3 regions of the Pseudomonas sp. R5-89-07 genome follow, and region 1 is predicted to be linked to each of the others. Evidence: predicted binding sites of a transcription regulator. Region 1 holds the regulator's gene; each other region holds the start of a gene.
What was found. Region 1 encodes sigma-54, which starts transcription at its own class of promoters, with help from an activator protein. Its sites were predicted from a motif close to ANTGGCATNNANNTTGCTNT; they were not measured.
Positions count from the first base shown of each region.

Region 2: glnA (glutamate--ammonia ligase) is a predicted target of sigma-54. The motif match lies at 5,755-5,774, and genes of this name have one in related genera.
Region 3: C4J94_RS19980 (CmpA/NrtA family ABC transporter substrate-binding protein) is a predicted target of sigma-54. The motif match lies at 2,636-2,655, and genes of this name have one in related genera.

Region 1 is NZ_CP027727.1:1,097,702-1,108,371, reverse strand. Features, by position in the region: gene mlaD (outer membrane lipid asymmetry maintenance protein MlaD) at 1-429, opposite strand, end outside; gene mlaE (lipid asymmetry maintenance ABC transporter permease subunit MlaE) at 429-1,226, opposite strand; gene C4J94_RS04975 (ATP-binding cassette domain-containing protein) at 1,226-2,035, opposite strand; gene C4J94_RS04970 (KpsF/GutQ family sugar-phosphate isomerase) at 2,347-3,321, shown strand; gene C4J94_RS04965 (HAD family hydrolase) at 3,322-3,846, shown strand; gene lptC (LPS export ABC transporter periplasmic protein LptC) at 3,855-4,427, shown strand; gene lptA (lipopolysaccharide transport periplasmic protein LptA) at 4,414-4,947, shown strand; gene lptB (LPS export ABC transporter ATP-binding protein) at 4,947-5,672, shown strand; gene C4J94_RS04945 (RNA polymerase factor sigma-54) at 5,857-7,350, shown strand; gene hpf (ribosome hibernation-promoting factor, HPF/YfiA family) at 7,425-7,730, shown strand; gene ptsN (PTS IIA-like nitrogen regulatory protein PtsN) at 7,741-8,205, shown strand; gene rapZ (RNase adapter RapZ) at 8,208-9,065, shown strand; gene C4J94_RS04925 (HPr family phosphocarrier protein) at 9,082-9,354, shown strand; gene C4J94_RS04920 (ZIP family metal transporter) at 9,377-10,270, opposite strand; gene C4J94_RS04915 (superoxide dismutase) at 10,303-10,670, opposite strand, start outside.
Region 2 is NZ_CP027727.1:410,461-421,130, reverse strand. Features, by position in the region: gene C4J94_RS01825 (glycogen/starch/alpha-glucan phosphorylase) at 1-1,269, opposite strand, end outside; gene C4J94_RS01820 (YkgJ family cysteine cluster protein) at 1,498-1,932, shown strand; gene typA (translational GTPase TypA) at 2,126-3,946, opposite strand; gene thiI (tRNA uracil 4-sulfurtransferase ThiI) at 4,086-5,540, opposite strand; gene glnA (glutamate--ammonia ligase) at 5,875-7,281, shown strand; gene C4J94_RS01795 (chorismate mutase) at 7,438-8,022, shown strand; gene glnL (nitrogen regulation protein NR(II)) at 8,408-9,493, shown strand; gene ntrC (nitrogen regulation protein NR(I)) at 9,490-10,670, shown strand, end outside.
Region 3 is NZ_CP027727.1:4,386,916-4,397,585, forward strand. Features, by position in the region: gene C4J94_RS19955 (quinone-dependent dihydroorotate dehydrogenase) at 1-292, opposite strand, end outside; gene C4J94_RS19960 (transglycosylase SLT domain-containing protein) at 378-839, opposite strand; gene C4J94_RS19965 (winged helix-turn-helix domain-containing protein) at 832-1,218, opposite strand; gene C4J94_RS19970 (FliM/FliN family flagellar motor switch protein) at 1,380-1,601, opposite strand; partial or broken gene C4J94_RS19975 (secretin N-terminal domain-containing protein) at 1,708-2,544, opposite strand; gene C4J94_RS19980 (CmpA/NrtA family ABC transporter substrate-binding protein) at 2,783-4,009, shown strand; gene C4J94_RS19985 (ANTAR domain-containing response regulator) at 4,023-4,598, shown strand; gene C4J94_RS19990 (NarK/NasA family nitrate transporter) at 4,745-5,956, shown strand; gene C4J94_RS19995 (bifunctional protein-serine/threonine kinase/phosphatase) at 5,956-7,626, shown strand; gene nirB (nitrite reductase large subunit NirB) at 7,851-10,304, shown strand; gene nirD (nitrite reductase small subunit NirD) at 10,301-10,618, shown strand; gene C4J94_RS20010 (nitrate reductase) at 10,618-10,670, shown strand, end outside.

The sequences.
Region 1 (10,670 bases):
ACCGATCAGGTCTTCAAGTACCAACGACGACTGTGTGTCGTGGATGGTCGAGCCATCCTTGAGCAGGGCTGTTTCCCCGCCCACGCTGACACCGATGTACTTCTCGCCCAGCAGGCCCGCGGTGAGGATAGACGCCGTGGAGTCGGTCGGCAGATTATCTACCTTCTTGTCCAGTTGCATCGTCACTCGACCGGTGAAGCTGTCGCGATCCAGATCGATTGCCGTGACCTTGCCGATGGTCACACCGGCCATGGTCACTTTAGCTCTGACCGTCAAACCGGCGATATTGTCGAAGTACGCATAAAGTTTATAAGTGTCGGCGGTGGGGCTGGCCGACAGGCCACTGACCCGCAGGGCCAGCAACAGTAAAGCCAGGATGCCAGCCAGCAAGAAAAGGCCGACACCGATTTCCACAGTGCGGTTTTGCATCAGAAATCTCCAAACATCAAGGCGGTCAAAATGAAGTCAAGGCCCAGTACCGCCAGCGAGGCGTACACAACGGTCTTGGTGGTGGCGCGACTGATCCCTTCTGAGGTGGGTTCACAGTCATAGCCTTGGAATACGGCGATCCAGGTCACTACAAAGGCGAAGACGATGCTCTTAATGATGCCGTTGAGCACGTCGCCCGTGAAGGTCACGCTGTTTTGCATGTTGGCCCAGTAAGAGCCGTCATAGACCCCCAGCCAGTCCACTGCCACCCACGAACCACCCCAGATCCCGACCACGCTGAAGATCATTGCCAGCAGCGGAAGGGAAATGAAGCCAGCCCACAGGCGCGGGGCAACAATGTACTTGAGCGGGTCCACGCCGATCATTTCCAGGCTGGACAGCTGTTCGGTGGATTTCATGTTACCGATTTCAGCGGTCAGCGCAGAACCGGCACGACCGGCGAACAACAAGGCGGTGACCACCGGCCCCAGTTCCCGCAACAGCGTCAGGGCGACCATCTGCCCTACCGCCTGCTCGGAACCGTAGCTCGACAGAATGTTGAAGCCCTGCAACGCCAGCACCATACCGATGAATACCCCGGAGACCACAATAATCACCAGGGACATCACGCCAACCGCATGCAGCTGCTTGAGCAGCAGGCCAAAGCCGCCGCCGATGCCACCGCGGCCAAGCAAGGCGTGGAACAGGAAAATAGTCGAACGCCCCAGGACTTCGACGATGTCGATGCCCGAGCGACCGAAAAGGCGAACCTTTTCGACAAGAGATGTTTTGCGCATCAGCGCTTCCCCAGAAGATCTGCGCGGTAATCCGCTGCCGGAAAGTGAAAAGGCACCGGGCCATCGGGATCGCCGGTCATGAACTGGCGAATGCGCGGGTTATCGGCATTCATCAGCTCTTCCGGCGTGCCCTGCCCCAGCACCTGACCATCACCTACTACATAGAGGTAATCGGCGATGCTCGCGGTTTCGGCCAGGTCGTGAGACACCACGATGCTGGTGATTCCCAACGCGTCGTTGAGCAGGCGGATCAGGCGCACCAGTACGCCCATGGCGATTGGGTCCTGGCCCACGAAAGGCTCGTCGTACATGAGGATCTGCGGGTCGAGGGCAATGGCTCGCGCCAGGGCGACACGGCGCTTCATGCCGCCGGACAACTCGTCCGGCATCAGGTCGATGGCCCCGCGAAGCCCTACGGCCTGCAGCTTCAGCAACACGATGTCACGAATCATCTCATCGGACAGTTGGGTATGCACCCGCAGCGGGAACGCTACGTTTTCGAATACATCGAGGTCGGTGAACAGCGCGCCGCTCTGAAACAGCACACCCATGTGCTTGCGCGCATCGAACAGATCGCTGCGCGACAGCGTCGGCAGGTTCTGGCCGTTGACCCACACTTCACCGGCACTGGGGCGCAATTGCATGCCCATCAGGCGCAACAAGGTGGTCTTGCCGCAACCGGAAGGCCCCATGATGCCCGTGACTTTTCCGCGAGGAATGCGAATATCGACGTTATTGAAGATGCTGCGCGTACCGCGCTTGAAGGAAAGGCCCTTCAGCTCGACCGCGTAGGCGTTATCGGCACTCATCTAATCTCCTTGGGATGCAGCCTTTCACTCAGACACCCTGCATGCGACTTTCGTTTGCACAGGGATGCGCAATAGTTTGCACCATGGGTTGGCCGGGACCGAACTGGCCGCGAACTATATCACTGCTGGTGCAGAGCCCCCAAGGCCGGAACAGCGCTTGTTCAGATTCAGGACAGCGAAAAACCGTTGCCGGCCATGTTATCAAGACGATTCCGAGAGCCCTTCAGAATAAAGCCTGACGAACTTGCGTGAGGGAATTGATCATTACCGCTATAATCGCCGACTTTTCGTCAGGCTATACGATTTCAGACATGAGCCAATCCAGCGACCTTATTCAATCCGCACAACGCACCATCCGCCTCGAGCTGGAAGCCGTAGAAGGTTTGCTGGCACATATCGACGCAGATTTCGTACGCGCCTGCGAGATGATTCTGGCCAGCAAGGGCCGCGTTGTCGTGGTTGGCATGGGTAAGTCCGGCCACGTCGGCAACAAGATCGCCGCTACGCTGGCCAGCACCGGAACCACGGCGTTCTTCGTGCACCCGGCCGAAGCCAGCCATGGTGATATGGGCATGATCACCAAGGATGACGTGATTCTGGCCCTGTCCAACTCCGGTACCACCAACGAGATCGTGACCCTGCTGCCGCTGATCAAGCGCCTGGGCATCAAGATGATCAGCGTCACTGGCAACCCGGAGTCGACCCTGGCCAAGGCCGCCGAAGTGAACTTGAACGTTCATGTCGCCCATGAAGCCTGCCCGCTGAACCTGGCACCCACCTCTTCCACTACTGCAGCCTTGGTGATGGGCGATGCATTGGCCGTCGCACTGCTGGAGGCGCGCGGGTTCACGGCTGAAGACTTCGCGTTTTCCCACCCGGGCGGCGCTTTGGGCCGTCGTTTGCTGCTGAAAGTGGAAAATGTCATGCATGCGGGCGATGAATTGCCCCACGTGCCACGCGGCACCTTGCTCAAGGACGCACTGATGGAGATGACCCGCAAGGGCCTGGGCATGACCGTGATCCTGGAAACCGACGGACGACTGGCCGGCGTGTTCACCGACGGTGATTTGCGTCGCACCCTGGACCGTACCATCGACATCCATACCGCAACCATCGACGCGGTGATGACGCCCCACGGCAAGACCGCCCGCCCCGAAATGCTTGCTGCTGAAGCCCTGAAGATCATGGAAGACCACAAGATCGGCGCGCTGGTGGTGATCGACGAGAATGACCGCCCGATTGGCGCCCTGAACATGCACGACTTGCTGCGTGCAGGAGTGATGTAGATGACCAGCGACCTGTTGCAACGCGGTAAAAACATCAAGTTGGCGATATTCGACGTGGATGGCGTGCTGACCGATGGCCGCCTGTACTTTCTCGAAGACGGCAGCGAATTCAAGACGTTCAACACACTCGACGGCCAGGGCATCAAGATGCTGATGGCGGCAGGCGTGCAAACCGCGATTATCAGTGGTCGAAAGACACCGGTTGTGGAACGCCGCGCACAAAACCTCGGGATTCCTCACCTGTATCAGGGGCGCGAGGATAAACTGGTGGTATTGGACGAGCTTCTTGGCCAACTCAACCTAAGCTATGAACAGGTCGCCTACCTGGGTGACGATCTGCCTGACCTGCCGGTGATCCGCCGGGTCGGCCTGGGCATGGCCGTGGCCAATGCCGCAGCGTTTGTGCGTGAACATGCCCATGGCATTACCACCGCCCGCGGCGGCGAAGGTGCCGCCCGCGAGTTCTGTGAATTGATCCTGCGTGCCCAGGGCAGTCTTGAAGCGGCCCACGCCGCCTACTTATAGAGCGTTATATGCTGAGTAAAAAGATTCGCAATTTCCTGCTGTTCGGGGTCATCGCCGCGTTGCTCCTCGCGGTGGGCTACTGGAATATCAGCCCGGAGCGCTTTCTCGACAAACCTGTCGTGCAGGTGGATGAAAGCATCATCGACAACTTTGCCACCAACACCCACACCGTGCAGTTCCTGCCCGATGGCAAGGTGCAGTACGTATTGGTCTCCGATAAGGTCGAGCGCCTGAAAGCTTCGGAAGTCAGCCTGCTGACCAACCCGGACCTGAACCTCTACCGCGGCACCGAACAGCCCTGGCATGTCACCAGCCTGCGTGGCGAGGTCAACCCGGACGGCACCGAAATCGAACTGATCGACTCGGTGCGCGTCGCACGTACAGACGCACAGAACCGCGACACCATCATTACCAGCAGTCGCATGACCGTATTCCCACAGAAGGAATATGCGCAGACCGAGCAAGACGTTAGAATCGACGGCGCTGGCGGTGTATCGACTGGCAAGGGAATGAAAGCGTATTTGAAAGAAAGCAGGATACACCTGCTATCGAACGTAAGAGGACAGTATGAGGCTCGTTAAAACCCTCCCTATTTTGCTCGGTCTGGGCGCAGCACTGGGAAGCGTGAGCGCCTGGGCTCTGCCGAACGATAGCCAGCAACCGATCCACATCTCGGCTGACGATGCGCAGCTCGATGACAAACAAGGCGTCGCCACCTACACCGGTGGCGTGATCATCACCCAAGGCTCGATGAAGATCACTGGCAACACCGTGACCCTGACTCGCACCGCGACCGGCGATATCGACGTCGTGACCTCCGTGGGCAACCTGGCTTACTTCGAACAGAAGCAAAAGGCAGAAGACCCGGGCCCGATGAAAGGCTATGGCAAGACCATCCAGTACCATGCCCAGCAAAATCGCATCGTACTGATTGATCAGGCCAAGGTACTCAGTGCCGACGGCAACTCCACCGAAGGCGAGAAGATCGTCTACAACACCCAGACCCAGGTCGCCCAGGCGGGTCGCGCCAATGGCAACAAGGTCACCGCACCTCGCCCACGTATCGACATGGTCATCCAGCCGAAGAAGAAGGCCGAGTAATGGCAACCCTGAAAGCCCAGCATCTGGCCAAGGCCTATAAAAGCCGCCAGGTGGTACGCGATGTCAGCCTGTCGATCGACAGCGGCCAGATCGTCGGCCTGCTCGGCCCCAACGGCGCCGGCAAGACCACCTGCTTCTACATGATCGTCGGGCTGGTCCAGGCGGACCAGGGCCGTGTATTGATTGACGACCTGGACGTCAGCCACCAGCCGATGCACGGCCGTGCGCGCGCAGGTATCGGCTATCTTCCGCAGGAGGCGTCGATCTTCCGCAAACTGTCGGTAGCCGACAACATCATGGCAATCCTCGAGACCCGCAAGGAACTCGACCGCGACGGCCGCCGCAAGGAACTGGAAAGCCTGCTTCAGGAATTCCACATCAACCACATTCGCGACAACCTCGGCATGAGCTTGTCCGGTGGTGAGCGTCGTCGTGTGGAGATTGCCCGCGCCCTGGCGACCGCGCCCAAGTTCATCCTGCTGGACGAACCGTTCGCCGGTGTCGACCCGATCTCGGTCGGCGACATCAAGCAAATCATCCATCACCTCAAGGCCAAGGGCATCGGTGTGTTGATCACCGACCACAACGTCCGCGAGACCTTGGATATCTGCGAAACCGCCTATATCGTCAACGACGGCCAGTTGATTGCCGAGGGCGATTCCGCCACCATCCTGGCCAACGAACTGGTCAAGGAAGTGTACCTGGGTCACGAGTTCCGCCTGTAAACACGGTGGTATCAGGCCATTCGCTGTTGAGCGCGCGAGTCAATAAAAACCTCAGTATTTTTATTGTTACCGCGCTCTAGGCAAAGCCCCCGATATCAGGCATATAATTTGCTTATGTTTGGCGCTCACGCGCCCTGTCGTGGATGGCGCATTGCGCCGGCGAATAAGGTGTTAAGCCCCTGCCATGAAACCATCGCTAGTCCTGAGAATGGGCCAGCAGCTGACGATGACACCGCAGCTGCAACAGGCCATCCGCCTGCTCCAATTGTCGACCCTGGACCTGCAACAGGAAATCCAGGAGGCCCTGGAGTCCAATCCGATGCTCGAACGCCAGGAAGAAGGCGACGACTTCGACAATACCGACCCGTTGGCCGACAACATCGAGCAAAAGCCCAATCCCGATGTACAGGAACCGTCCTACCAGGAAACCGCCCCCACGGTGGATAACCTTGAGGACGGCGAATGGAACGAACGCATTCCCAACGAGCTTCCCGTGGACACCGCATGGGAAGACGTCTACCAGACCAGCGCCAGCAGCCTGCCCAGCAATGATGATGACGAGTGGGACTTCACCACCCGTACGTCTGTCGGCGAGAGCCTGCAGAGCCATTTGCTGTGGCAACTGAACCTGGCGCCGATGTCGGACACCGATCGCCTGATCGCCGTCACCCTGATCGACTGCATCAATAACCAGGGCTACCTGGACGAAACGCTCGAGGAAATTCTTGAAGCCTTCGACCCGGAACTGGATATTGAACTGGACGAGATCGAAGCCGTCTTGCACCGGATCCAGCAATTCGAGCCCGCCGGTATCGGCGCGCGCACGCTCAGCGAGTGCCTGCTGCTGCAACTGCGCCAGCTCCCGGCCAAGACACCCTGGCTCGCTGAGGCCAAGCGCCTGGTCAGCGACTACATCGACCTGCTGGGCAGCCGCGACTACAGCCAGCTGATGCGTCGCATGAAGCTCAAGGAAGACGAACTGCGCCAGGTCATCGAGCTGGTGCAGAACCTCAACCCTCGCCCTGGCTCGCAGATCGAGTCCAGCGAAGCCGAATATGTCGTGCCCGACGTGATCGTGCGCAAGGACAACGAACGCTGGCTGGTGGAACTGAACCAGGAATCGGTGCCGCGCCTGCGCGTCAACCCGCAATACGCCGGCTTCGTGCGGCGCGCCGACACCAGCGCCGACAACACCTTCATGCGCAACCAGTTGCAGGAAGCGCGCTGGTTCATCAAGAGCCTGCAAAGCCGCAACGAAACCCTGATGAAAGTGGCGACCCAGATCGTCGAGCATCAACGCGGCTTCCTGGAATACGGCGACGAAGCGATGAAGCCCCTGGTACTGCACGACATCGCTGAGGCGGTCGGCATGCATGAATCGACGATTTCACGGGTGACCACGCAAAAATTCATGCATACCCCACGGGGTATTTATGAGCTGAAATACTTTTTCTCAAGCCACGTAAGCACCTCCGAAGGCGGCGAATGCTCGTCCACGGCGATCCGCGCGATCATCAAAAAACTGGTTGCCGCGGAAAATCAGAAAAAGCCGTTGAGTGACAGCAAGATCGCTGGTTTACTGGAGGCACAAGGCATTCAGGTCGCCCGTCGAACCGTCGCCAAGTACCGCGAGTCTCTCGGGATCGCGCCTTCCAGCGAGCGAAAGCGTTTGATGTGACGGGCGGGCCACAGCGTTCCAGTGGCAGGCGTTTTGCCTGCCGCTTTATGCACTGGCAACGAAGGAGAAGCTGTATGCAAGTCAACATCAGTGGACACCAGCTGGAAGTCACCAAGCCCCTGCGTGAGTACACCGAGAGCAAGCTGAACAAGCTTGCGGGGCATTTTGACAAGATCACCAACGTGCAGGTCATCATGGAGGTCGACAAGCTCAAGCAGAAAATCGAGGCCACCCTGCACGTACCGAATGCCAAGCTCGTCGCCAATGCGGAACATGAAGACATGTACGCGGCGATCGACTCGCTCTACGACAAGCTCGACCGCCAACTCATAAAGCATAAGGAAAAGAATCTGCACCTGATGCAAGGTACAGGTCGTTAACTCTCCCCCCATGATCCGACTTGAAACCATCCTGACCCCCGGCCGTTCCCTCGTGAACGTGCCGGGCGGCAGCAAGAAAAAAGCCCTCGAACAAATTGCCAACCTGATCAGTAGCCAAGTGCCTGAACTGGAGATGCAAGATGTCTTCGAGGCCCTGATTGCCCGTGAAAAACTCGGCTCGACCGGTTTTGGCAACGGCATCGCCATCCCCCACTGTCGTCTCAAAGGCTGCGAAACACCCGTCAGCGCCCTGCTGCACCTGGATCACCCCATCGATTTCGACGCCATCGACGGCGCCCCGGTCGACCTGCTGTTCGTTCTGCTGGTCCCGCAAGCCGCCACCGATGCGCACCTGGAGCTGCTCCGGCAGATCGCCAGCATGCTCGACCGCAAGGAAGTACGCGAAAAACTGCGCAGTGCCAGCAGTAATGAGGCCCTGTATCAGGTCGTCCTGGATGAACAAAGCGGGCAATAATCATGCGTTTGATCATCGTCAGCGGCCGCTCCGGCTCGGGCAAGAGCACTGCGCTCAACGTTCTTGAGGACAGCGGCTTCTACTGTATCGACAACCTGCCCGCCGGGCTGCTGCCGGAATTGGCGGAACGCGCACTGATCCATACCGAACTGGCGCAACCGCTGGTCGCTGTGTCGATCGACGCCCGCAACCTGCCCAGCCACCTCTCGCGGTTCCCCGAACTGCTTGAGGAAGTGCGTGCCAAGCATATTCATTGCGACGTGCTGTACCTGGATGCCGACGAAGAAACCCTGCTCAAGCGTTTCTCTGAAACCCGTCGACGCCATCCGCTCAGCAGCGCCAACCGCTCCCTGGCGGAAGCCATCGAGGACGAGACCAAACTGCTGGGGCCGATCATCGACCTGGCCGATCTGAAGATCAACACCACCAACCTGAACCTCTACCAGCTGCGCGACGCCATCAAGCTCCGATTGCTCAACCAGCCGGAGCCTGGCACTGCGTTTCTGGTCGAGTCGTTTGGTTTCAAGCGTGGCATGCCGGTGGATGCCGACCTGGTATTTGACGTGCGCTGCCTGCCCAATCCTTATTGGAAGCCGGAATTGCGCGATCAGTCTGGGCTCGACCAGCCGGTAATCGACTACCTGGCCGCGCAGGCGGATGTGGAAGAGATGTTCCAGGATATCTCCAGTTACCTGCTCAAATGGTTACCGCGCTTTGCCGCAAGCAATCGTGCCTATGTCACCATTGCCATCGGCTGCACCGGTGGTCACCACCGCTCCGTCTACCTGACGGAACGACTCGGCCAGGTACTGCAACAAACCCTCAAGAACGTCCAGGTTCGCCACCGCGACCTTAGCTGAAAGGAACACTTGCGCGATGCCCGCTCTGGAAATTGAAATCATCAACAAGCTGGGCTTGCATGCCCGTGCATCAGCCAAATTTGTCGGCGTCGCCGGGAAGTTCCCCTGCCAGATTCGCGCCGGGCGCACTCCAGAGTCGATGGTCGACGGCAAAAGCATCATGGCAATGATGATGCTCGCCGCAGGCAAAGGCACCAAAATCCACCTGAAAACCGAGGGTGAGCAGGAGCAGGAAGCGATGGACGCATTGGTGGCGTTGATCAATAACTACTTTGATGAAGGCGAATAACCTGTCTCTGTAGGCTTAAGCCTTACCCCAACGCCGTGTCCATCACCATCATCAAGCAAAACCCGATGCACAACCCCAGGCTGGCAAGCTTATCGTGACCGTTTCGGCGTGACTCGGGGATGACCTCATGGGTCACCACCAACAGCATTGCGCCAGCCGCCAGCGCCAGCCCCAGGGGCAGCAGCACTTCGGCAAGGCTCACCAACCACGCGCACAGCACGGCAAAGACGGGCTCTACCAAACCCGATGCGGCACCGATCAGAAACGCCCTGATCCGCGACATCCCCGCCCCCGCCAATACCAGCGCAATCACCAGGCCTTCCGGTACATCCTGCAGGGCGATGCCCATGGCGAGGCTGTCGGCATCCGCCATGCCGCCGCCAGCAGAGACGCCTACGGCCATGCCTTCAGGTATGTTGTGGGCAATGATGGCAAACACGAACAGCCAGATGCGCGGCGGGATAACCGGTTTATCCGGCGTGCCCACCAGCATTTCCGGGCTGGCGCCGGAGACCTTGCGGTCCACCAGATACAGCCCGAAGGCACCCAGCATGATGCCGAAGCTGATCAAGCCGCCCGCGCCCCAGGGCGAGAGCCCCAGGTTTTCAGCGGCGGCGATACCCGGCACCACCAGCGAAAAGGCGGTCGCCGCCAGCATGACCCCCGCGCCAAAACCCAGCAAGGTATCGCTCAACGCCGCCGGCATCCGGCGAATCACCAGCACCGGCACTGCTCCCAGCGCCGTGCCGAGTGCGCAGATCGCCCCGCCCTGCAGCGCGCGCAAGATGCGTGGTTCCAGGTCGAGCCAGGCCAGCCCATGGGCCACCAGCAATGCCGTACCGACTAATACAAGCAGGGAGCCAAACGCGTAGCGAAATAATCGCACGCTGCTAATCGCCAGTGTTTCAGTGCCCATAATCGGCCTTAGATCTTGTTATAGGTTGAATGTCAGGCCAAGGCAGCCTGGTAGCGTGCGGCAACCTCCGGCCAATTGATGACGCTATAGAATGCATTGATGTACTCCGGTCGTCGGTTTTGGTACAGCAGGTAGTAGGCATGCTCCCAGACATCCAGACCGAGGATCGGCGTGTTACCGCTCATCAGCGGGCTGTCCTGGTTGCCGCTGCTTTCCACCACCAAGGTTTTTTGCGGGGTGACACTCAACCAGGCCCAGCCGCTACCGAAACGGGTCAACGCCGCCTTGGTAAAAGCCTCCTTGAAGCTGTCGAAGCCACCCAACTGCTCGTCGATAGCTTTGCCCAGCACCCCCTCGGGCTTGCCGCCACCTGTCGGCGTCATGACCGCCCAGAACAACG
Region 2 (10,670 bases), 690 kb from region 1:
ACGCCGGCCGTTGTCTTCTTCGATCAATGACACGGCGCGCAGCACGTCGAAGTCATGGATGCCTTTGGCGCGCAGCGAGTCGATGTGCTGGGCGTTGATCAGGTAGATGATCTGCATGTGCCGCGGCAGCATGCGTTCCATCAGGCCCACAGGCCAGGTTTCCAACGCCTCGGGCAGCAGGGTGTGGTTGGTGTAGGAAAGGGTTTCGACGGTGACGTCCCACGCGGCTTCCCACGGGATATCGTGCAGGTCGACCAACTGGCGCATCAACTCGGCCACGGCGATGGACGGGTGGGTATCGTTGAGCTGGATGGCGGCGTGTTCGCCCAGGCTCAGCACCGAGCCGTGCATGTTCTTGTGGCGGCGCAGCAAGTCTTGCAACGAGGCCGAAACGAAGAAGTATTCCTGGCGCAGGCGCAGTTCCTGCCCGGCTTCGGTGCTGTCGGCCGGGTAAAGCACGCGGGAAATGCTTTCGGCGCGCGCCACCTCGGCTACCGCGCCCAGGTGGTCACCAGCGTTGAAGCGCTCCAGGTGCAGGTCTTCCACCGCACGAGCACGCCACAGGCGCAGGGTGTTGACGCTGGCACCACGCCAGCCAACCACCGGAGTGTCGTAGGCCACCGCACGTACGGTTTCGCTGGGCGACCACACTTGAATCATCTTGCCGGACGCGTCCGCCAGGGTTTCCACGCTGCCGCCAAAGCCGATCGGGTAGATCACCTCGGCGCGCTCGAACTCCCACGGGTTGCCGAAATCCAGCCAGCGTTCGGTTTGCTCCTGCTGCCAGCCGTCGACAATTGCCTGGCGGAACAAGCCGTGCTCGTAACGAATGCCATAACCGTGACCGGCAATGCCCAGGGTCGACATGCTTTCCATGAAGCACGCCGCCAGGCGGCCCAGGCCACCGTTGCCGAGCGCCGCGTCGGGCTCGAGCAGGCGGATGCGCTCAAGGTCGACACCCAGCTCAGACAAGGCATCGCGAGCGATCTCCAGCACGCCGAGGTTACTCAGGCTGTCGTAGAGCAGGCGGCCGATAAGAAATTCCAGCGAGAGGTAATAGACCCGTTTCTGGCCTTTGCGGTAGATGCGCCGCGTATGGTCCATCCAGTGGTCGACCATCTGGTCGCGGGCGGCCAGGGCAATGGCTTCGAACCAGTCATGGTCGAAGGCGTGATCCGGGTCCTTGCCCACCGCGTAGGTGAGTTTGGTCAAGACGGCATCGCGAAATGCGGCTACCTCTGCTTCTCGTGCAAGTGGTTCCTGAGACATCAAATGCGACCTCGGGCGAGATAGAAGGAGTTGCTAGAGCCTAGACGGTCTGACAGACGGTAGACGCTCTGGTTCGTCAGTTTTTTAACTCATTGATCATTGCGTGAATTTAATGCAGAGGTCGTGCCTGATTGCCGTTCGCGCAGAAACCCTGAAAATATTGTTCAAAAAACCACCAATCCCGGTATGATCGCGCGCCCGGATACAGCCCCACCTTTTGGAACCCCGATGAAGCCTCAACTGATCGCCGCCGCGGAACTCGACCGTCTCGAGACCTGGCAGAAATACTCTGCCCATATGTGTGGTGGCTGCGTGTCCAGCTGCTGCACGCTGCCGGTCGAAGTGAAGATCAAGGACCTGATCCGCATCGGCATCGTCGATGAGTTCGAGCGCGGCGACCCGCCGAAGAACATCGCCAAGCGGTTGCAGAAGGAAGGCATCGTCGAGCGCTTCAATTCCAAATCCGAGATTTTTACCCTGCAGCGCATGAGCAACAACGACTGCCTGTACCTGGATCGTAAGACGCGCTTCTGCACTATTTATGACAAGCGTCCGGATACCTGCCGCAACCACCCGAAAATCGGGCCGCGGCCGGGGTATTGTGCGTACAAGCCCAAGGAAGTGGTGCGCGAGACCAAGTTCAAGACCCTCGACAAGTTCTGATCCGGATTTTGTGGGGCTCTCTCGGGCCTCATCGGGGGCAAGCCCCCTCCCACATTTTGATCTGTGAACACATTCAAGTGTGGGAGGGGGCTTGCCCCCGATAGGGCCAGTACAGACACCGCACAAACAGCAGGCATAAAAAAACGCCCCCGGCCTTTCGACCGGGGGCGTTTTTCATTCAGCCTGAGTTAACTCAGTTCTTGGCTTTCTTGGCAGCGCGGGTACGCTCGCCTTCGTCAAGAATCTTTTTACGCAGGCGGATCGACTTAGGCGTCACTTCGCACAATTCATCGTCCTGGATGAATTCCAGGGCCTGTTCCAGGGTGAAGCGAACAGGTGGGACCAGAGCGATGGTTTCGTCTTTGCCCGAAGCACGCATGTTGTCGAGCTTCTTGCCTTTGGTTGGGTTGACGCCCATGTCGTTGTCACGGCTGTTCAGGCCAACGATCTGACCGTTGTAGATCTCTTGACCGTGTTCAACGAACAGCTTGCCACGCGCCTGGAGGGTTTCCAGGGAGTAGGTCAGCGCCTTGCCGGTTTCTACCGATACCAGAACACCGTTCTGACGGCCGGACATGTCGCCGGACTTCATGGTGTCGTAGCGATCGAAGATCGAGGTCAGGATGCCAGCACCGTTGGTCAGGGTCAGGAACTGGTTACGGAAACCGATCAAACCACGAGCAGGGATGTTGTATTCCAGACGTACACGGCCTTTGCCATCCGGCACCATGTTGGTCAGGTCGCCCTTACGCAGGCCCATCTCTTCCATGACCTTGCCCTGGGATTCTTCAGGGGTGTCGATGGTGACGTTTTCGAACGGTTCCTGCTTCACGCCGTCAACCTGACGGATGATCACTTCCGGACGACCAACACCCATTTCGAAGCCTTCGCGACGCATGGTTTCGATCAGTACCGAGAGGTGCAGCTCACCACGGCCGGAAACCTTGAACTTGTCAGCCGAGTCGCCTTCTTCAACGCGCAGAGCAACGTTGTACAGCAGCTCTTTGTCCAGACGTTCCTTGATGTTACGGGAAGTCACGAACTTGCCTTCTTTACCGCAGAAAGGCGAGTCGTTTACCTGGAAGGTCATGGAAACGGTTGGCTCGTCAACGGTCAGAGGCTTCATCGCCTCGACGTTGTCCGGCTGGCACAGGGTGTCGGAGATGAACAGCGAGTCCATGCCGCTGACGCACACGATGTCGCCGGCGAAAGCTTCTTCGACGTCGATACGGTGCAGGCCGTGGTGGCCCATCAGCTTCAGGATACGACCGTTACGCTTCTTGCCGTCGGCGCCGATAGCGACAACCGGGGTGTTCGGCTTGACGCTACCACGAGCGATACGGCCAACACCGATAACACCCAGGAAGCTGTTGTAGTCCAGTGCCGAGATTTGCATCTGGAACGGGCCTTCACGGTCAACTTTTGGCGCCGGTACGTTGTCGACGATCGACTGGTACAGCGGGGTCATGTCTTCAGCCATGTCGGTGTGTTCCAGACCGGCAATGCCGTTCAGGGCCGAGGCGTAGACGACTTTGAAGTCCAGCTGTTCTTCGGTGGCACCCAGGTTGTCGAACAGGTCGAAGATCTGGTCCAGAACCCAGTCCGGACGCGCGCCTGGACGGTCAACCTTGTTGATGCACACGATCGGACGCAGGCCGGCTTCGAAAGCCTTCTTGGTCACGAAACGGGTTTGCGGCATAGGGCCGTCTTGAGCGTCAACCAGCAGCAGAACGGAGTCAACCATCGACATTACGCGTTCTACTTCGCCGCCGAAGTCGGCGTGGCCCGGGGTGTCCACGATGTTGATGTGGTAGCCGTTCCAGTTGATAGCGGTGTTTTTTGCCAGGATGGTAATACCGCGCTCTTTTTCCTGGTCGTTGGAGTCCATCACGCGCTCGTCGTTGAGCTCGTTGCGCTCCAGGGTGCCGGATTGACGCAGGAGTTTGTCTACCAGGGTGGTTTTACCATGGTCAACGTGAGCAATGATGGCGATGTTACGTAGATTTTCGATCACTTGTGTATCTCGATCAGAGGATTCGGTGTGCTGACAGGTCGTGGCAGCGATTTACAGTAGAGTCAGGCCTTGCCGTTACAGCTTGACGGCAGAGTCGGGGGGCCGGTGACGCAGGCCACAGGCAAACAGCCCCGGGCTCTTAGCTCGGTCGATAAACGCGCACATTGGCATGCCCCTCACTGAGCAAATGGTGGGCATGCAGGCGACTCATCACGCCTTTGTCGCAATACAGCAGGTACTGACGGCTGTCATCCAGTTCCTTGAAACGCGCGTTCAATGCGTAGAACGGCAGCGTTTGTACGTCGATGCCAGGAATTTCCAGCGGCTCATCCTCGGCGGCATCCGGGTGACGGATGTCGACGATGATCTGGCCGGCGAGGGCTTCGCTGACTTCTTCGATTTGCACATCCTGGCCCAATTCGTCGATTACTCGATCAATTGGCACCAGTTTGGCGTTCTCGAGCGCTCGCTCCAGAATCGCCATGTCGAACTGTTGTTCTTCATACTCCACGCGGTTGCGCTTGGCGTGGGTCTTGGGGTTCACCGAGATGACCCCGCAATACTCAGGCATGTGCTTGGCGAAATCCGCCGTGCCGATTTCTTCGGCCAAGTCGATGATGTCCTGCTTGTGACTGGCGATCAGCGGGCGCAACACCAGCTTTTCGGTCACGCAATCGATCAGCGACAGGTTCGGCAGCGTCTGGCTGGATACCTGGGAGATCGCTTCACCGGTCACCAGCGCGTCGATCTGCAACTGATCGGCGATACGGGACGCAGCGCGCAACATCATACGCTTCAAAACCACGCCCATATGACTGTTATCGACTTTGCCGAGAATTTCGCCCAGCACTTCTTCGAACGGTACGCTCACAAATAGCACGCGTTGGGAGCTGCCGTACTTCTTCCAGATAAAGTGCGCGACTTCCATCACGCCCAATTCGTGTGCACGCCCACCCAGATTAAAGAAGCAGAAGTGGCTCATCAGGCCGCGGCGCATGATCTGGTAGGCCGCCACGGTCGAATCGAAACCGCCGGACATCAACACCAGGGTCTGTTCCAGGGCGCCCAACGGGTAGCCGCCGATGCTGTTGTGCTGGCTGTGGATCACGAACAACCGTTGGTCGCGAATTTCCATGCGCACTTCAATTTCGGGTGCTTTCAGGGAAATTCCGGCGGCGCCGCACTCGCGACGCAGCTTGCTGCCGACGTATTTTTCCACATCCATGGAGCTGAACGGGTGCTTGCCGGCACGCTTGCAGCGCACCGAAAAAATCTTGCCGGCCAACGCGTCACCGAAGTGCTGCTTGCACTTGTCGGTGATGTCGTCGAAGTCGCCCAGCGGGTACTCATCCACCTGCAGGAAATGCGCGATGCCCGGCATGCAACTCAGGCGCTCGGTCATGTCCTTCAAGGCTTTGGCGTCGGTCAGGCGGGTTTCCAGCTCGAGGTTGTCCCACACGCCATTCACCACCACGGCCGGGTCCAGGTCACGGAGCACGGCACGGATGTTCTTGGCCAACTGACGGATGAAACGCGTCCGTACCGGTCGGCTTTTGATGGTGATCTCGGGGAAGACTTTAACGATTAATTTCATGGAAACAGCGCGCGCCGGGCCTGCTGAAAAAGGGGGGCGCGGATTATAGCGGAAATCGCTCAAGGTTTAACCAGTTAATATGCACCACATGTTAAGCGCACCAAAACGGGTCATTTTCACCGAATGACGCTACATTGCAGTGCGCTATTTATCGCGCTTTGGCCGCTTGCACCGTTATAGGGGCCATTTTGAGGCAAAAAGGCCATGTTGGCGCACTGGCATGCAATTTGCTCTCTTGTGAGGCAGGTTGCCTTGGCGGAGTATCCGCGCCGGCATCACCCAAATTCTAAGGGCTAACTCCACTACCCAAGCCCGAAGCCACCCGGAGGACACCATGTCGAAGTCGGTTCAACTCATCAAAGATCATGACGTTAAATGGATTGATCTGCGCTTCACGGACACCAAAGGTACTCAGCACCACGTGACCATGCCGGCTCGCGACGCGCTGGATGATGCTTTCTTCGAAGAAGGCAAGATGTTCGACGGTTCCTCCATCGCTGGCTGGAAAGGCATCGAAGCCTCCGACATGATCCTGATGCCGGACGACAGCACTGCCGTCCTCGACCCGTTCACCGAAGACCCAACCCTGATCATCGTCTGCGACGTGATCGAGCCTTCGACCATGCAAGGCTACGACCGCGACCCACGTGCGATCGCCAAGCGTGCCGAGGAATACCTGAAGTCGACCGGTATCGGCGACACCGTATTCGTGGGCCCAGAGCCAGAATTCTTCATCTTTGATTCGGTCAAGTTCAAGTCCGACATCTCCGGCTCCATGTTCAAGATCTTCTCCGAACAGGGTTCGTGGATGTCCGACCAGGACGTGGAAGGCGGCAACAAGGGCCACCGTCCAGGTATCAAAGGTGGCTACTTCCCAGTTCCGCCGTTCGACCACGACCACGAAATCCGTACCTCCATGTGCAACGCCATGGAAGAAATGGGCCTGGTCATCGAAGTTCACCACCACGAAGTGGCCACTGCCGGCCAGAACGAAATCGGTGTGAAGTTCAACACCCTGGTGGCCAAGGCTGACGAAGTCCAGACCCTGAAGTACTGCGTACACAACGTGGCTGATGCCTACGGCCGTACCGCGACCTTCATGCCTAAGCCACTGTACGGCGATAACGGTTCGGGTATGCACGTTCACCTGTCCATCGCCAAAGAAGGCAAGAACACCTTCGCTGGCGAAGGTTATGCCGGCCTGTCCGACACCGCCCTGTACTTCATCGGCGGTATCATCAAGCACGGTAAGGCCCTGAACGGCTTCACCAACCCGTCGACCAACTCCTACAAGCGTCTGGTCCCAGGTTTCGAAGCGCCGGTGATGCTGGCCTACTCGGCCCGTAACCGTTCCGCATCGATCCGTATTCCATACGTGTCCAGCCCACGCGCCCGTCGTATCGAAGCGCGCTTCCCGGACCCGGCAGCCAACCCATACCTGGCTTTCGCAGCCCTGGTCATGGCTGGCCTGGACGGCATCCAGAACAAGATCCACCCTGGCGACGCCGCCGACAAAAACTTGTACGACCTGCCGCCTGAAGAGGCCAAGGAGATCCCACAAGTGTGCGGCAGCCTGAAAGAAGCCCTGGAAGAGCTGGACAAGGGCCGTGCGTTCCTGACCAAAGGCGGCGTATTCAGCGACGACTTCATCGATGCCTACATCGAGCTCAAAAGCGAAGAAGAAATCAAGGTCCGCACTTTCGTACACCCACTGGAATACGAGCTGTACTACAGCTGCTGATCCGGTAGCGCTGCTTGACGTAGCGTGACGAAAAAGGCCTCCTTCGGGAGGCCTTTTTTTTTGTAGGATTACTCCGCTTTAGCGCCTGCAAACCCGATAAAAAATGTGGGAGGGGGCTTGCTCCCGATGGCAGAGTGTCAGGCAGTATAGGTATGACTGACTCACCGCCATCGGGAGCAAGCCCCCTCCCACAGGAGATCTGCGTTGAAACATAGACTCGTGTTCGCTCTGCTGTTTGTCAGTGCCAGCGTATCCGCCGCACCACCCACCCTCGAGCCGCTGCTCCACAGCATCGCCGAACGCCTGGAGATCGCCGACCAGGTGGCCTTGAGCAAATGGGACAGCCACAAGCCCGTGGAAGACAAGAAGCGCGAGCAAGAGGTGATCGCCAGTGTCGTCGCCCAGGCGCCGGGCTATAAGCTAGACCCCGCCGCCGCCGAGCAGTTTTTCTCGGCGCAGATCGAAGCCAACAAACTGGTGCAGTACACCCATCTGTCCGACTGGCAATTCCAGGGCAAGGCGCCCGACGAGCCGCGCCCGGACCTGATCAAGCAGATCCGCCCGCAGCTGGACGAGTTGCAAAAACGCCTGCTGCAGCAGTTGGCCGACTTCACCCCGCAGCGCACCGACCCCAAGTGTCCCCAATGGCTCGCCGAAGCCGTGCATGAGCCATTGAATGATCCGCTGCGCCAACTGGCGATGATCCGCGCTACGGCCGAGCTGTGCGTCTACAAAGGCTAACGCCTGCAAACCCAATCAAAACTGTGGGAGGGGGCTTACCCCCGATAGCGGTGGATCAGGCATGTAAATGCCGGCTGACACTCCGTCATCGGGGGCAAGCCCCCTCCCACATTTGATTGCATGTATTCAGGACTGTCTCTGGCAGCTTCCTGAACAACCTTTACAAAACCGCACTATGTTGGTGCGATAGGTTGCACCCGCCCCAGCGATCCAGCCCATTTTGGTTCGATTCTTCCCGAGCGGGCTGGCAGAACGCCACAGTTTCGCGCCTAAACCGCCTATTTCAGGGCTTTAACGCTTCTTTTCGGAGCCTTGGTTTGTTTTTTGCATTTTCCTTGTATCAGCGCGTGCCTCAAGCCTGCGCCTTGCTTCAAAAGAGGTCCTGATGACCATCAGTGATGCACTGCACCGTTTGTTACTCGACAACCTGACCACCGCGACCATCCTGCTCAATGCCGACCTGCGCCTTGAGTACATGAACCCGGCGGCGGAGATGCTCCTGGCCATCAGCGGCCAGCGCAGCCATGGGCAGTTCATCAGCGAATTGTTCACCGAGTCGGCCGAAGCCTTGAGTTCGTTGCGCCAGGCCGTGGAGCAGGCACACCCGTTCACCAAGCGCGAGGCGATGCTCACCGCCCTGACCGGCCAGACCTTGACCGTCGACTACGCGGTGACGCCGATCCTGAGCAATGGCGCGACCCTGCTGCTGCTCGAAGTGCACCCCCGCGACCGCCTGCTGCGCATCACCAAGGAAGAGGCGCAGCTGTCCAAGCAGGAAACCAGCAAGATGCTGGTGCGCGGCCTGGCCCACGAGATCAAGAACCCGCTGGGCGGTATTCGCGGCGCGGCACAGTTGCTGGCCCGCGAGCTGCCGGAGGAGCATCTGAAGGACTACACCAACGTCATCATCGAAGAAGCCGACCGCCTGCGTAACCTGGTGGACCGCATGCTCGGCTCCAACAAGCTGCCGTCCCTGGCCATGACCAATGTGCACGAAGTGCTGGAGCGCGTCTGCCAGTTGGTCGAAGCCGAAAGCCAGGGTTGCATCACCCTGGTGCGCGACTACGACCCGAGCATTCCCGACGTATTGATCGACCGCGAGCAGATGATCCAGGCGGTGCTCAATATCGTGCGCAACGCCATGCAGGCCATCAGCAGCCAGAACGAGCTGCGCCTGGGCCGCATCAGCCTGCGCACCCGCGCCCTGCGCCAGTTCACCATCGGCCATGTGCGCCATCGCCTGGTGACCAAGGTCGAAATCATCGACAACGGCCCGGGCATTCCTGCGGAGCTGCAGGAAACCATCTTCTTCCCCATGGTCAGCGGCCGCCCGGACGGTACCGGGCTGGGCCTGGCCATTACCCAGAACATCATCAGCCAGCATCAGGGCCTGATCGAATGTGAGAGCCACCCCGGCCACACCACGTTCTCGATCTTCCTGCCATTGGAACAAGGAGCCCCCACGACATGAGCCGTAGTGAAACTGTCTGGATCGTCGACGACGACCGTTCTATCCGCTGGGTCCTGGAGAAAGCCTTGCAACAGGAAGGCATGACCACCCAGAGCTTCGACAGCGCCGACGGCGTTATGAGCCGCCTGGCTCGCCAGCAGCCGGATGTGATCATCTCCGATATCCGTATGCCCGGCGCCAGCGGCCTGGACTTGCTGGCGCGCATTCGCGAACAGCACCCGCGCCTGCCGGTGATTATCATGACGGCGCACTCGGACCTGGACAGCGCTGTCGCGTCGTACCAAGGCGGCGCCTTTGAGTACCTGCCCAAGCCGTTCGATGTGGATGAGGCGGTGGCGCTGGTCAAGCGCGCCAACCAGCACGCCCAGGAACAGCAGAACCAGGAAGCCCCGCCGACCCTGACTCGCACCCCGGAAATCATCGGTGAAGCGCCGGCGATGCAGGAAGTGTTTCGCGCCATCGGGCGCTTGAGCCACTCCAACATCACCGTGCTGATCAACGGCGAGTCGGGCACCGGTAAAGAGCTTGTGGCTCATGCCCTGCACCGTCACAGCCCTCGTGCGGCCTCGCCGTTTATCGCGCTGAACATGGCGGCCATTCCCAAGGATTTGATGGAGTCCGAGCTGTTCGGCCATGAAAAAGGCGCCTTCACCGGCGCGGCCAACCTGCGTCGCGGGCGCTTTGAGCAGGCCGACGGCGGCACCTTGTTCCTGGATGAAATCGGCGACATGCCGGCCGACACCCAGACCCGCCTGCTGCGGGTGCTGGCCGATGGCGAGTTCTATCGCGTCGGCGGGCATACGCCGGTCAAGGTCGATGTGCGCATCATTGCCGCGACCCACCAGAACCTGGAAACCCTGGTGCACGCCGGCAAGTTCCGTGAAGACTTGTTCCACCGCCTCAACGTGATCCGCATCCACATCCCACGTATGTCGGATCGCCGGGAAGATATTCCCACCCTCGCCCGCCACTTCCTCAGCCGCGCCGCCCTGGAGCTGGCTGTGGAGCCGAAGCTGCTGAAAAGCGAGACCGAGGAATACCTGAAGAACCTGCCATGGCCCGGCAACGTACGCCAGCTGGAGAACACCTGCCGCTGGATCACCGTGATGGCGTCCGGGCGCGAAGTGCACATCAGCGATCTGCCGCCGGAGCTGCTGAGCCTGCCTCAGGATTCGGC
Region 3 (10,670 bases), 2.7 Mb from region 1:
GGGGCTTGGGGTTGCCCGGTTGCGGTCGGGGGGTGACAGTGCCGATCTCGACGAAACCGAAACCCAATTGTGCAAACCCGTCGATGGCCGCACCGTTCTTGTCCAGGCCGGCAGCCAGCCCGACCGGGTTGGGGAATTGGAGCCCCATCACCGACACCGGCATTTTTGCCGGAGCCTTGCATACCAGGCCATTGAGCCCCAGGCGGCCACCGGCGCCGATCAGGTCCAGGGACAGATCGTGGGAGGTTTCCGGGGAGAGTTTGAACAACAGCTGGCGGGCCAGGGTATACATGGGCGGGCTAGACTCGGATGGCGGCGAAAGGTGGCGCGATTATAGCCGGGGAGAAGGGCTGCATGCGAGGCGTGCCGCCCATTCGTCAATTACGATGAGCCATCAAGGCCTCGTAGCGTACCCAGACTTTTTCGGCGTAGCGCATGCGCAATGCGTCGCGCTGCGGCCCGGCGCCCGGCCCCACATTGTAGGAACCCACCGCCGTCCAGTTATAGCCGAAACGCTGAACGAGCCCGGCAAGAATCGAGGCGCCGACTTCCACCGACAAGCACGGCTCGTTCAACAGCCGTTCTTCGGTAATGCCCAGCTTGAGCAAGCGAGGCAAGTGACTGCTGTTGATTTGCATCAAACCGATATCATGCGTGTCGTTCCCGTTGGCATAGTTGATCGCTTGCGCACGATACCCCGACTCTACCGCCGCGATGGCCTGCAACAACTCCGGCTCGAAGTCATAGCGACGCGCCACTTCATCCCAACAGTAGGCGAGGGCCTGGTTGCTATTAATCAGCGCGCTCAGTATCAGGGCCTTGCCCCATCCCTTAGACACTGCTGACCTGCCCACACGCCGAACACAGGTGCATGACTTGCTTTGGCTCAGGGTCTTCAACCTGCACGGGGCAGGTAAATCGATAGCCCTTGCCATATACGGTCTTGATAAAGCCTTTGTCGGCTCCCAAGTGTTTGCGCAACGCGTAAATGCAACGCGTCAATGACTCATCAGCCACCTCGCCCCTGGGCCAAGCGAGCGCCAACAGCCGGTCCTTGGTCATCAACGAACCGCCGGAAGCCAGCAACAGCCGAAGCACGCGACCCTCTTTTGGTGGCAGTTGAATATCGACTTCCCTGTTTGTCAGCCGACCATCGCCCTGCAAGGTCCAGTGAGCGAAAACGAGGGGCTTTGGCGACTCTTCAATCCCTACGGCCATGGAGCACCTGTACATTCGACTGCTGACATTCAAATCCCTTTTACCCGTGACGGCGCACTCGCCCGATGCTGTGACTATAAAAACCTGTCTCGCCCATCACGCTAGGAAAAGCCCTATTCAGTCAGCGCTTTTCAGCTTTTTGTTGTAAGACAATTCGAGGCTTAGCCCGAATGAGGCATCCAATCCTGATACACCTCATGCAGTTCAACCCCTAGCCGGTCCTCCAACTGCACCAACTCGCCCAGCGCCATCAGTTGCCCGTTGACCCGTACTTCCACGCAATGGATGACCTCAGGCGCCAAAGGCAACACCTTCCCCGGCGCAAACGCAGCCAGACGCTTGCGGCTGATCAATTGCTCCTGCAGCAGTATTTCCAGGTACATAGGCAAACGCCTTTATTCAGGGGGAACGCTCGCGGCCCAGTCTTACGAACGCACGTTGCACGCGTTCATATTGCGCAGCCGTCAACAGCGGCGGCCCGGCCGGGGGCTTCGATTCGTCACGGCTCACTTCCGCCCGCCATGACGAGATTTCATTCAGTTGCTTGGGCACATCCAATTCCTCTACCAGTTTTTCGATCAGGCTGACCTGAGCAGGCTTGCCTTTGATCAGGAGGCTGTTGGTATCCGGATAAGCGATCAACGTGAGGTTCTTGTCCGCCAGCGGGCCCTTTTGTTCACTGGCCAGCAGGCCTCGGATGATGGATGCGATTCCCGGCACGCTGACCTTGTTTGCACCGGTCCCATACTGCCGATCCTCGACGCTTGTGTTGAACACCTGCACCACGCCAAAGGCATGCGCCCCCACACGCAACTCACTGCGTTGCCGATCGGTCAATTGCGCCAGCCGCAGCACCTGGTTGACATAGCTGGGCGGCCCGGACACGTAGAACGTGCGCACCCCGCTGTCGCGCAGCGGATAGCGTGACTCATCCAGCCCCGTGCGGCGCATGATGCCGCGCAGCCGATTGACCGAAATGTATCGCAGCGCCACGGCAGAGGTTCTCGCTTCGGCCGCGTCGTAGAGGTGCACTGCCTGCCCGTCGCTGTGCCAGATCAGGCCTTCCTGCCGGGCCAGCGCTTCGAGCACCTGTTGCGGCGCCTCGAAATCGAATGTTCCGCTGACACGCTTGTGCGCTGCTTCCCGGCTGACCACCACAGGCATTCCCAAAGGCACCGCCAGCGCAGTGAAAAAACTGTCCAGGCTTTCGTCCCTGGCCTCATACGGCTCGCCCCACGCGACACAGCTGACCAGCAACAGCGCGCCCCAAAGCAGCGTGCTACCGAGCCAGTAGTGGTTCGTCGTATTGGCGGAATCAGCAGGCACCTTGGATTTTCCTGGGGCGGTAGAACGCAAAAGAGCGGCCATACTGAAAGGCGGGCGAACTTCAATCATGATGGAAAGCTGACGGCGTCCCCGTGGCATGTGCCTTGCTATGCGCTTTCTATCAGGGCGCGCGCCAACGACGGAGCGGGCCTACGGACAAAGGCGTCGTTTCCCTGTAATGGCCGGTATCGCCATCCGAGGAAACGACGTTTTTTTTTCAGAGAATAGGTAGGTATTGATGAACGATTCGGTCGGCAACAGCCCGGTGAGCCCTGCGCTGGCCTGGGTGAACGGCAGTGACGCCCCGGAAAAAAGCAGCCTGGATCTGGGGTTCATGGCCTTGACCGATTGCGCCTCGGTGGTGGTCGCAGCCACCCAGGGGTTTGCACAACCCTACGGACTTACGCTGAACCTCAAGCGTCAGTCGTCATGGGCCAACTTGCGCGACAAACTGGTCAGCGGCGAGCTGGACGCCGCCCATAGCCTCTACGGGCTGATCTACGCCGTGCACCTGGGCATCGGCGGCGTTGCTCCGAGCCCGATGGCGGTGCTGATGGGGCTGAACCAGAATGGGCAGAGCATCAACCTTTCCCGTGGGCTGCAACAGCAAGGCGTGACCACTCCTGAGGCATTGGACCGTCACGTGCACCAAAGCCGCACAAAACTCACCTTCGCCCAGACGTTTCCGACAGGCACCCACGCCATGTGGCTGTATTACTGGCTGGCGAGCCAGGGCATCCATCCGCTGCAGGACGTGGACAGCGTGGTGGTCCCTCCGCCGCAAATGGTTGCGCACCTGCAAGCGGGCCGTATCGATGGCCTGTGTGTCGGTGAACCCTGGTGCGCCAGCGCAGTGAAGCAGAACCAGGGGTTCACCCTGGCGACCAGCCAGTCGATCTGGCCGAATCATCCGGAAAAAGTCCTGGGCTGCACCCAGGCCTTCGTCGACCAATACCCCAATACGGCCCGTGTATTGGTGATGGCCATTCTCGAGGCCAGTCGTTTTATCGAGGCGAGCATACAAAACCGTCGCTCCACCGCCCAACTGCTCAGCGCCCGTGAATATCTCGATGCACCGCTGGACTGCATCGAACCACGCCTGCTGGGCAACTACGACGATGGCCTGGGCAACCAGTGGCAAGACCCGCACGCGCTGCGTTTTTTCGCCGATGGTGCGGTCAACCTGCCCTACCTCTGCGACGGCATGTGGTTCATGACCCAATTTCGCCGCTGGGGCCTGCTGCGCGAAGACCCGGACTACCTTGCCGTCGCGCGCCAGGTGCAACAACTGGACTTATATCGTCAAGCCGCCAGTGCCGTGGGCGTGGCAACCAGTGCCCAGGACATGCGCAGCAGCCAGTTGATCGACGGCAAGGTCTGGGACGGCTCCGACCCCGCCGGCTATGCCCGCAGCTTCCGCCTGCACGCCATGGCGGACAACACTACACGCCAAGCGCTGCGCTGACAGGAGCACAACCATGCTGCGAATCCTGTTGATCAATGACACCCCGCGCAAAGTCGGTCGACTCAAGGCTGCGCTGACCGAGGCCGGTTTTGAAGTGATCGATGAGTCCGGCCTGACCATCGACCTGCCCGCGCGCGTCGAAACGGTGCGCCCCGACGTGATCCTGATCGATACCGAGTCACCCGGCCGCGATGTGATGGAACAGGTGGTGCTGGTCAGCCGCGACCAGCCTCGCCCTATCGTGATGTTTACCGATGAGCACGACCCGAATGTCATGCGCCAGGCGATCAAATCCGGCGTCAGCGCCTACATTGTCGAAGGCATTCAGGCCCAGCGCCTGCAACCGATCCTCGATGTGGCCATGGCCCGCTTTGAAAGCGACCAGGCCCTGCGCGCCCAGCTCCACGCCCGCGATCAGCAGTTGGCGGAGCGCAAGCGCATCGAGCTGGCCAAAGGTCTGCTGATGAAAATGAAGGACTGCAATGAGGAAGAGGCCTACACCCTTATGCGTCGCCAGGCCATGAGCCGTCAGCAGAAACTGATTCAGGTGGCCGAACAGATTATTGCCATGAGCGAGTTGCTCGGCTGATCTGGCGCGGCTCTTGCTAAACAACCTCTACAGGTAGCCAACGGCGGTTGCCCCACCCACGACAAAGACGTCGCACACCCGGTTTGCCCTCGCGAACCCGGTGGCGGCGTTTTTTCGTTTTAGACCCCCAACCGTTGAGGTGCGTGATGAAATCAAGCTTCTGGAAATCCGGGCACACCCCGACCCTGTTTGCCGCGTTCCTGTATTTCGACCTGAGCTTCATGGTCTGGTATCTGCTGGGCCCACTGGCGGTACAGATTGCCGCCGACCTGCACCTGACCACTCAACAGCGTGGCCTTGTGGTCGCTACGCCGATCCTGGCGGGCGCAGTGTTGCGCTTTCTGATGGGCATGCTGGCCGACAAGCTGTCACCCAAGACCGCCGGGCTGATTGGCCAGGTCATTGTCATCGTCGCGTTGTTCTGCGCCTGGAAGCTGGGCATTCACAGCTACGAGCAAGCCCTGCTGCTGGGCATGTTCCTCGGCATGGCCGGCGCCTCTTTTGCTGTGGCCCTGCCGTTGGCCTCCCAGTGGTACCCGGCCGAGCACCAGGGCAAAGCCATGGGCATCGCCGGCGCCGGCAACTCCGGCACCGTGTTTGCCGCCTTGCTGGCACCGGTACTGGCGGCGGCCTTTGGCTGGAGCAATGTGTTCGGCTTTGCGTTGATTCCGCTGATCCTCACCCTGATCGTGTTCGCCTGGCTTGCGCGCAATGCTCCGCAACGCCCGAAAGCCAAGTCGATGGCCGACTACTTCAAGGCGCTGGGTGATCGCGACAGTTGGTGGTTCATGTTCTTCTACAGCGTGACCTTCGGCGGCTTCATCGGCCTGGCCAGCGCCCTGCCCGGCTACTTCAACGACCAGTACGGCCTGAGCCCGGTGACCGCCGGCTATTACACCGCGGCCTGTGTCTTCGGTGGCAGCCTGATGCGCCCCCTGGGCGGCGCCCTGGCGGACCGTTTTGGTGGGATCAAGACCCTGCTCGGCATGTACAGCGTGGCGGTGATCTGCATTGCGGCGGTGGGTTTCAACCTGCCCAGTTCCTACGCTGCGCTGGCGCTTTTCGTGTGCACCATGCTCGGCCTTGGCGCCGGCAACGGCGCGGTATTCCAGTTGGTGCCGCAGCGTTTTCGCAGTGAGATCGGCGTCATGACCGGCCTGATCGGCATGGCTGGCGGTATCGGCGGCTTTGCCCTGGCCGCCGGCATGGGCGCGATCAAACAGAGTACCGGCAGTTACCAGTTGGCCCTGTGGTTGTTCGCCAGCCTGGGCGTGCTGGCCTGGTTTGGCCTGCACGGCGTCAAGCGCCGCTGGAGAACCACCTGGGGCTCGGCCGCCGTGACCGCCGCGCGCGTCTGATGAGCCTGCAACTGAGCGTTGCCCAGGCCACTGCGATCGGCCCACGGGCGGAAAACCAGGATGCCTTGCGGGTGGTCACGCCCGTGGCAGAACTGGCCGCGAGCAAAGGCTACCTGTGCGCCCTGGCCGACGGTGTCAGCCAATGCGCCGACGGCGGCCTGGCCGCGCGCTCGACCTTGCAGGCGCTGGCCCTGGACTACTACGCCACGCCGCAAACCTGGGGCGTGGCCCAGGCGCTGGAACGTTTATTGGTCGCGCAGAATCGCTGGCTGCAAGCCAATGGCGGCGGCCAGCCTTTGCTGACCACCCTCAGTGCCCTGGTGTTTCGCGGCCAGCGTTTCACCCTGGCCCATGTCGGTGACTGCCGGGCCTATCGCTGGCTGGACGGCGAGTTGCAGCGCATCAGCGAAGACCATGTGTGGGAGCAGCCGGGCATGCAGCATGTGCTCAAGCGCGCCCTCGGCCTGGACCAGCACCTGGTGCTGGACTTTCTCGACGGAGAACTGCGCGCAGGCGAGTGTTTCCTGCTGCTCAGTGACGGCGTCTGGGCCACCTTGGGCGATCCCAGCATCAGCGCGATTCTGCGCGAGCAAACCGACCTGGACCTGGCGGTCAACACGCTGGTCACCGCCGCGCACCTGGCAGGCAGCCAGGACAACGCCAGCGCTTTGCTGGTGCGCATCGATGCCCTCGGCGCCGCCACGCTTGGTGACGCACTGGTGCAGTTGCAGCAGTGGCCGCTGCCGCCACTGCTCAAAGCCGGGCAACGCTTCGAAGGTTGGCACGTGCAAAGCCTGCTGGCGCAGAGCCGACAGTCATTGCTGTATCGGGTACAGGATGATCAGCAGCGGCCCTGGCTGCTGAAAACCTTGCCGTTGAATCGCGAAGAAGATTCTGATGCCGCCCAGGCCTTACTCTCGGAAGAATGGTTCCTGCGCCGGGTCGCCGGCCGCGCCTTCCCTGAAGTGCATGCCGCCAGTGGGCGTCAGCATTTGTACTACGTGATGCGTGAATATCCGGGGCAAACCCTTGCCGAACTGTTCAAGCGCCAGGGCCCATTGCCCCTGGCGCAATGGCAGGCCATCGCCGAACGCTTGCTGCGCGCGGTCGGCCTGCTGCACCGGCGGCAGATCCTGCATCGAGATATCAAGCCGGAAAATCTGTTGCTGGGAGACGACGGCGAACTGCGCGTGCTGGATTTCGGCCTGGCCTACTGCCCCGGGCTTTCCGAAGACCGCGCCAGCGTGCTGCCCGGAACCCCGAGCTTTATCGCACCGGAGTCGTTCAACGGCGAACGTCCTACGACGCAACAGGATTTGTATAGCGTCGGCGTCACGCTCTATTACCTGCTCACCGGCCACTATCCCTACGGCGAAATCGAAGCCTTCCAACGCCCCCGCTTCACCCATGCGGTCAGCGCCAGCCGCTACCGTCCCGATTTGCCGGACTGGCTGCCCGCAAGCCTCGAACGGGCGGTGGCCGCGCACCCGCAGCAACGTTATGAAACCGCCGAAGAATGGTTGCTGGTGCTGGAACAGGCCGACCGCCGTGAGCTGAGCGTGAGGCCACGGCCCTTGCTGGAGCGTGAACCGCTCAAGGTCTGGCAAACCCTGGCGACGGTTTCGCTGCTGATCAATCTGGTGCTGCTGTTCTGGCTATTGCACCACTAACGGGCAGAATTTCCCGGCTTTGCGCTTGAGACCCCAATAAAACAGGGGATATCCACACTTGGCACAGCTGCTGCATTAGCTATCCCAACAACCCACATACAGCCGCGCCTTCAACGTCGAAGGATCGAGCTTCCCGAGAGAACGGGACCAGGACAAAGGCGTCCTCGCTAGGTAACTAGCGGGGACGCCTTTTTTTGTTTGCGCGTGATTGGTCGGAGAGCGACATGAAAAAACTCAAACTGGTGATGATCGGCAACGGCATGGCCGGGGTTCGCACCCTGGAAGAATTGCTCAAGCTCAGCAGCGAGCTCTATGACATCACGGTGTTCGGCGCCGAGCCCCACACCAACTACAACCGCATCCTGCTGTCGCCGGTGCTGGCCGGCGAGCAGACCTTCGAAGAGATCGTGCTCAACGATCTGGACTGGTACCTGGATAACAACGTCAAGCTGCTGCTCAACCGCAAGGTGGTGCAGATCGACCGGGTCAAGCGTCGCGTCATCGCTGAGGACGGTACCGAAGCCGAGTACGACCGCCTGCTGATCGCCACCGGCTCCACGCCGTTTATCCTGCCCATTCCCGGCAACACTTTGCAGGGCGTGATCGGCTACCGCGACATCGCAGACACCCAGGCCATGATCGACACCGCCAAGACCCACACCCACGCCGTGGTCATCGGTGGCGGCCTGCTCGGGCTGGAGGCCGCCAACGGTTTGATGCTGCGCGGCATGCACGTGACCGTGGTGCATATCGGTGAATGGCTGCTGGAACGGCAACTGGACAAGACCAGCGGCCAACTGCTGCAAACCGAACTGGAAAGCCGTGGCCTGGTGTTCCGCCTGTGCGAACAGACCCAGGCCCTGCACGATGCCGGCAACGGTCGGGTCGGCTCGGTGCAGTTCAAGAATGGCGACATCATCCCCGCCGACCTGGTAGTGATGGCCGCCGGTATCCGTCCCAACACCGAGCTTGCGGAAAAGTCCGGCATCCCCTGCAACCGTGGGATTCTGGTCAACGATACGATGCAAACCTACGACCCGCGCATCTACGCCATCGGTGAATGCGCCAGCCACCGTGGGATTGCCTACGGCCTGGTGGCACCGCTGTTCGAACAGGCCAAGGTCTGCGCCAACCACCTCGCCCAGTTGGGTTTCGCCACCTATAAAGGGTCCGTGACCTCCACCAAGCTGAAAGTCACCGGCATCGACCTGTTCTCCGCCGGTGATTTCATGGGCGGCGAAGGCACGGAGACCATCACCCTCTCCGACCCCATCGGCGGCGTGTACAAAAAACTGGTGATCAAGGACGACATCCTGGTCGGCGCCTGCCTGTACGGCGATACCGCCGATGGCGGTTGGTATTTCCGTCAGATCCGTGAGAACCACGCGATTGGCGAGATCCGCGACCATTTGATGTTTGGTGAGAATGCGCTGGGCGACGTCGGCCACCAAGGCCAGGACAAAGCCATGAGCATGGCCGACAACGCCGAGGTCTGCGGCTGCAATGGCGTGTGCAAGGGCACCATCGTCAAGGCGATCCAGGAACAGGGGCTGTTCAGCGTCGATGAGGTGAAAAAGCACACCAAGGCTGCCAGCTCGTGCGGCTCCTGCGCGGGGCTGGTGGAGCAGATCCTGATCAACACCGTGGGCGGTGCCGCCGACGTCAAACCCAAGAGCGAAAAAGCCATCTGCGGTTGCAGCGACCTCAACCACGGGCAAATCCGCCAGGCCATTCGCGACCAGCACCTGCTGACCATCGCCGGCACCATGAGCTACCTGAACTGGCGCACGCCCAACGGGTGCGCCACCTGCCGCCCGGCGCTGAACTATTACCTGATCTCCACCTGGCCTGGCGAAGCCAAGGACGACCCGCAATCGCGCCTGATCAACGAGCGTGCCCACGCGAACATTCAGAAAGACGGTACCTACTCCGTAGTCCCACGGATGTGGGGCGGCGTGACCAATCCGTCGGAGCTGCGCCGTATCGCCGACGTGGCCGACAAGTACAACGTGCCGATGGTCAAGGTGACCGGCGGCCAGCGCATCGACTTGCTCGGCATCAAGAAGCAGGATTTGCCCGGCGTCTGGAAAGACCTCGACATGCCGTCCGGGCATGCCTACGGCAAATCCATCCGTACCGTGAAGACCTGCGTGGGCAGCGAGTTCTGCCGCTTCGGTACGCAGAACTCCACGCAACTGGGCATCGAGCTGGAGCACGACCTGTTCAATATGTGGTCGCCGCACAAGGTCAAGCTGGCGGTATCCGGTTGCCCACGCAATTGCTCGGAAGCGGGTATCAAGGACGTGGGAATTATCGGCGTGGACTCAGGCTGGGAGATGTATATCGGCGGCAACGGCGGGATCAAGACCGAAGTCGCGGAGTTCTTCGTCAAGCTCAAGACCGCCGAAGAGGTGCGCGAATACAACGGCGCCTTCTTACAGCTGTACCGCGAAGAAGCCTTCTACCTGGAGCGCACCGTGCATTACCTGCAGCGGGTCGGCATGGACCATATCAAGAAAGCCGTGTTGGAAGACCCGGCTCGGCGCCAGGCCCTCAACGAACGCCTGCAGTTTTCGCTGTCGTTCGAGCAAGACCCGTGGAAAGAGCGGCTGGAACAGCCGCTGCTGAAAAAAGAATTCGACGTCATCCCGGTCAAGCAACTGGAGGTGCCAGCATGAACTGGCTGGATATCTGCGCCCTGGAAGAGATCAACACATTGGGCTCGCGCATCATCAACGGACCCAAGGGCGACATTGCGATTTTTCGCACCAGCGACGATGAAGTCTTCGCACTGGATGACCGCTGCCCGCACAAAGGCGGGCCGCTGTCCCAAGGCTTGATCTATGGCAAGCGCGTGGCCTGCCCGCTGCACAATTGGCAAATCGATCTGGCGTCCGGCGAAGCCCAGGCGCCGGATATCGGCTGCGCCCATCATCACCTCGCCCGCGTGGAAAACGGCCGAGTGATGCTGGCCCTGCGGGATGCAGGGTGATGAACCGCCAGGTGACGGCGTCCACCTGCTGCTATTGCGGGGTGGGCTGCGG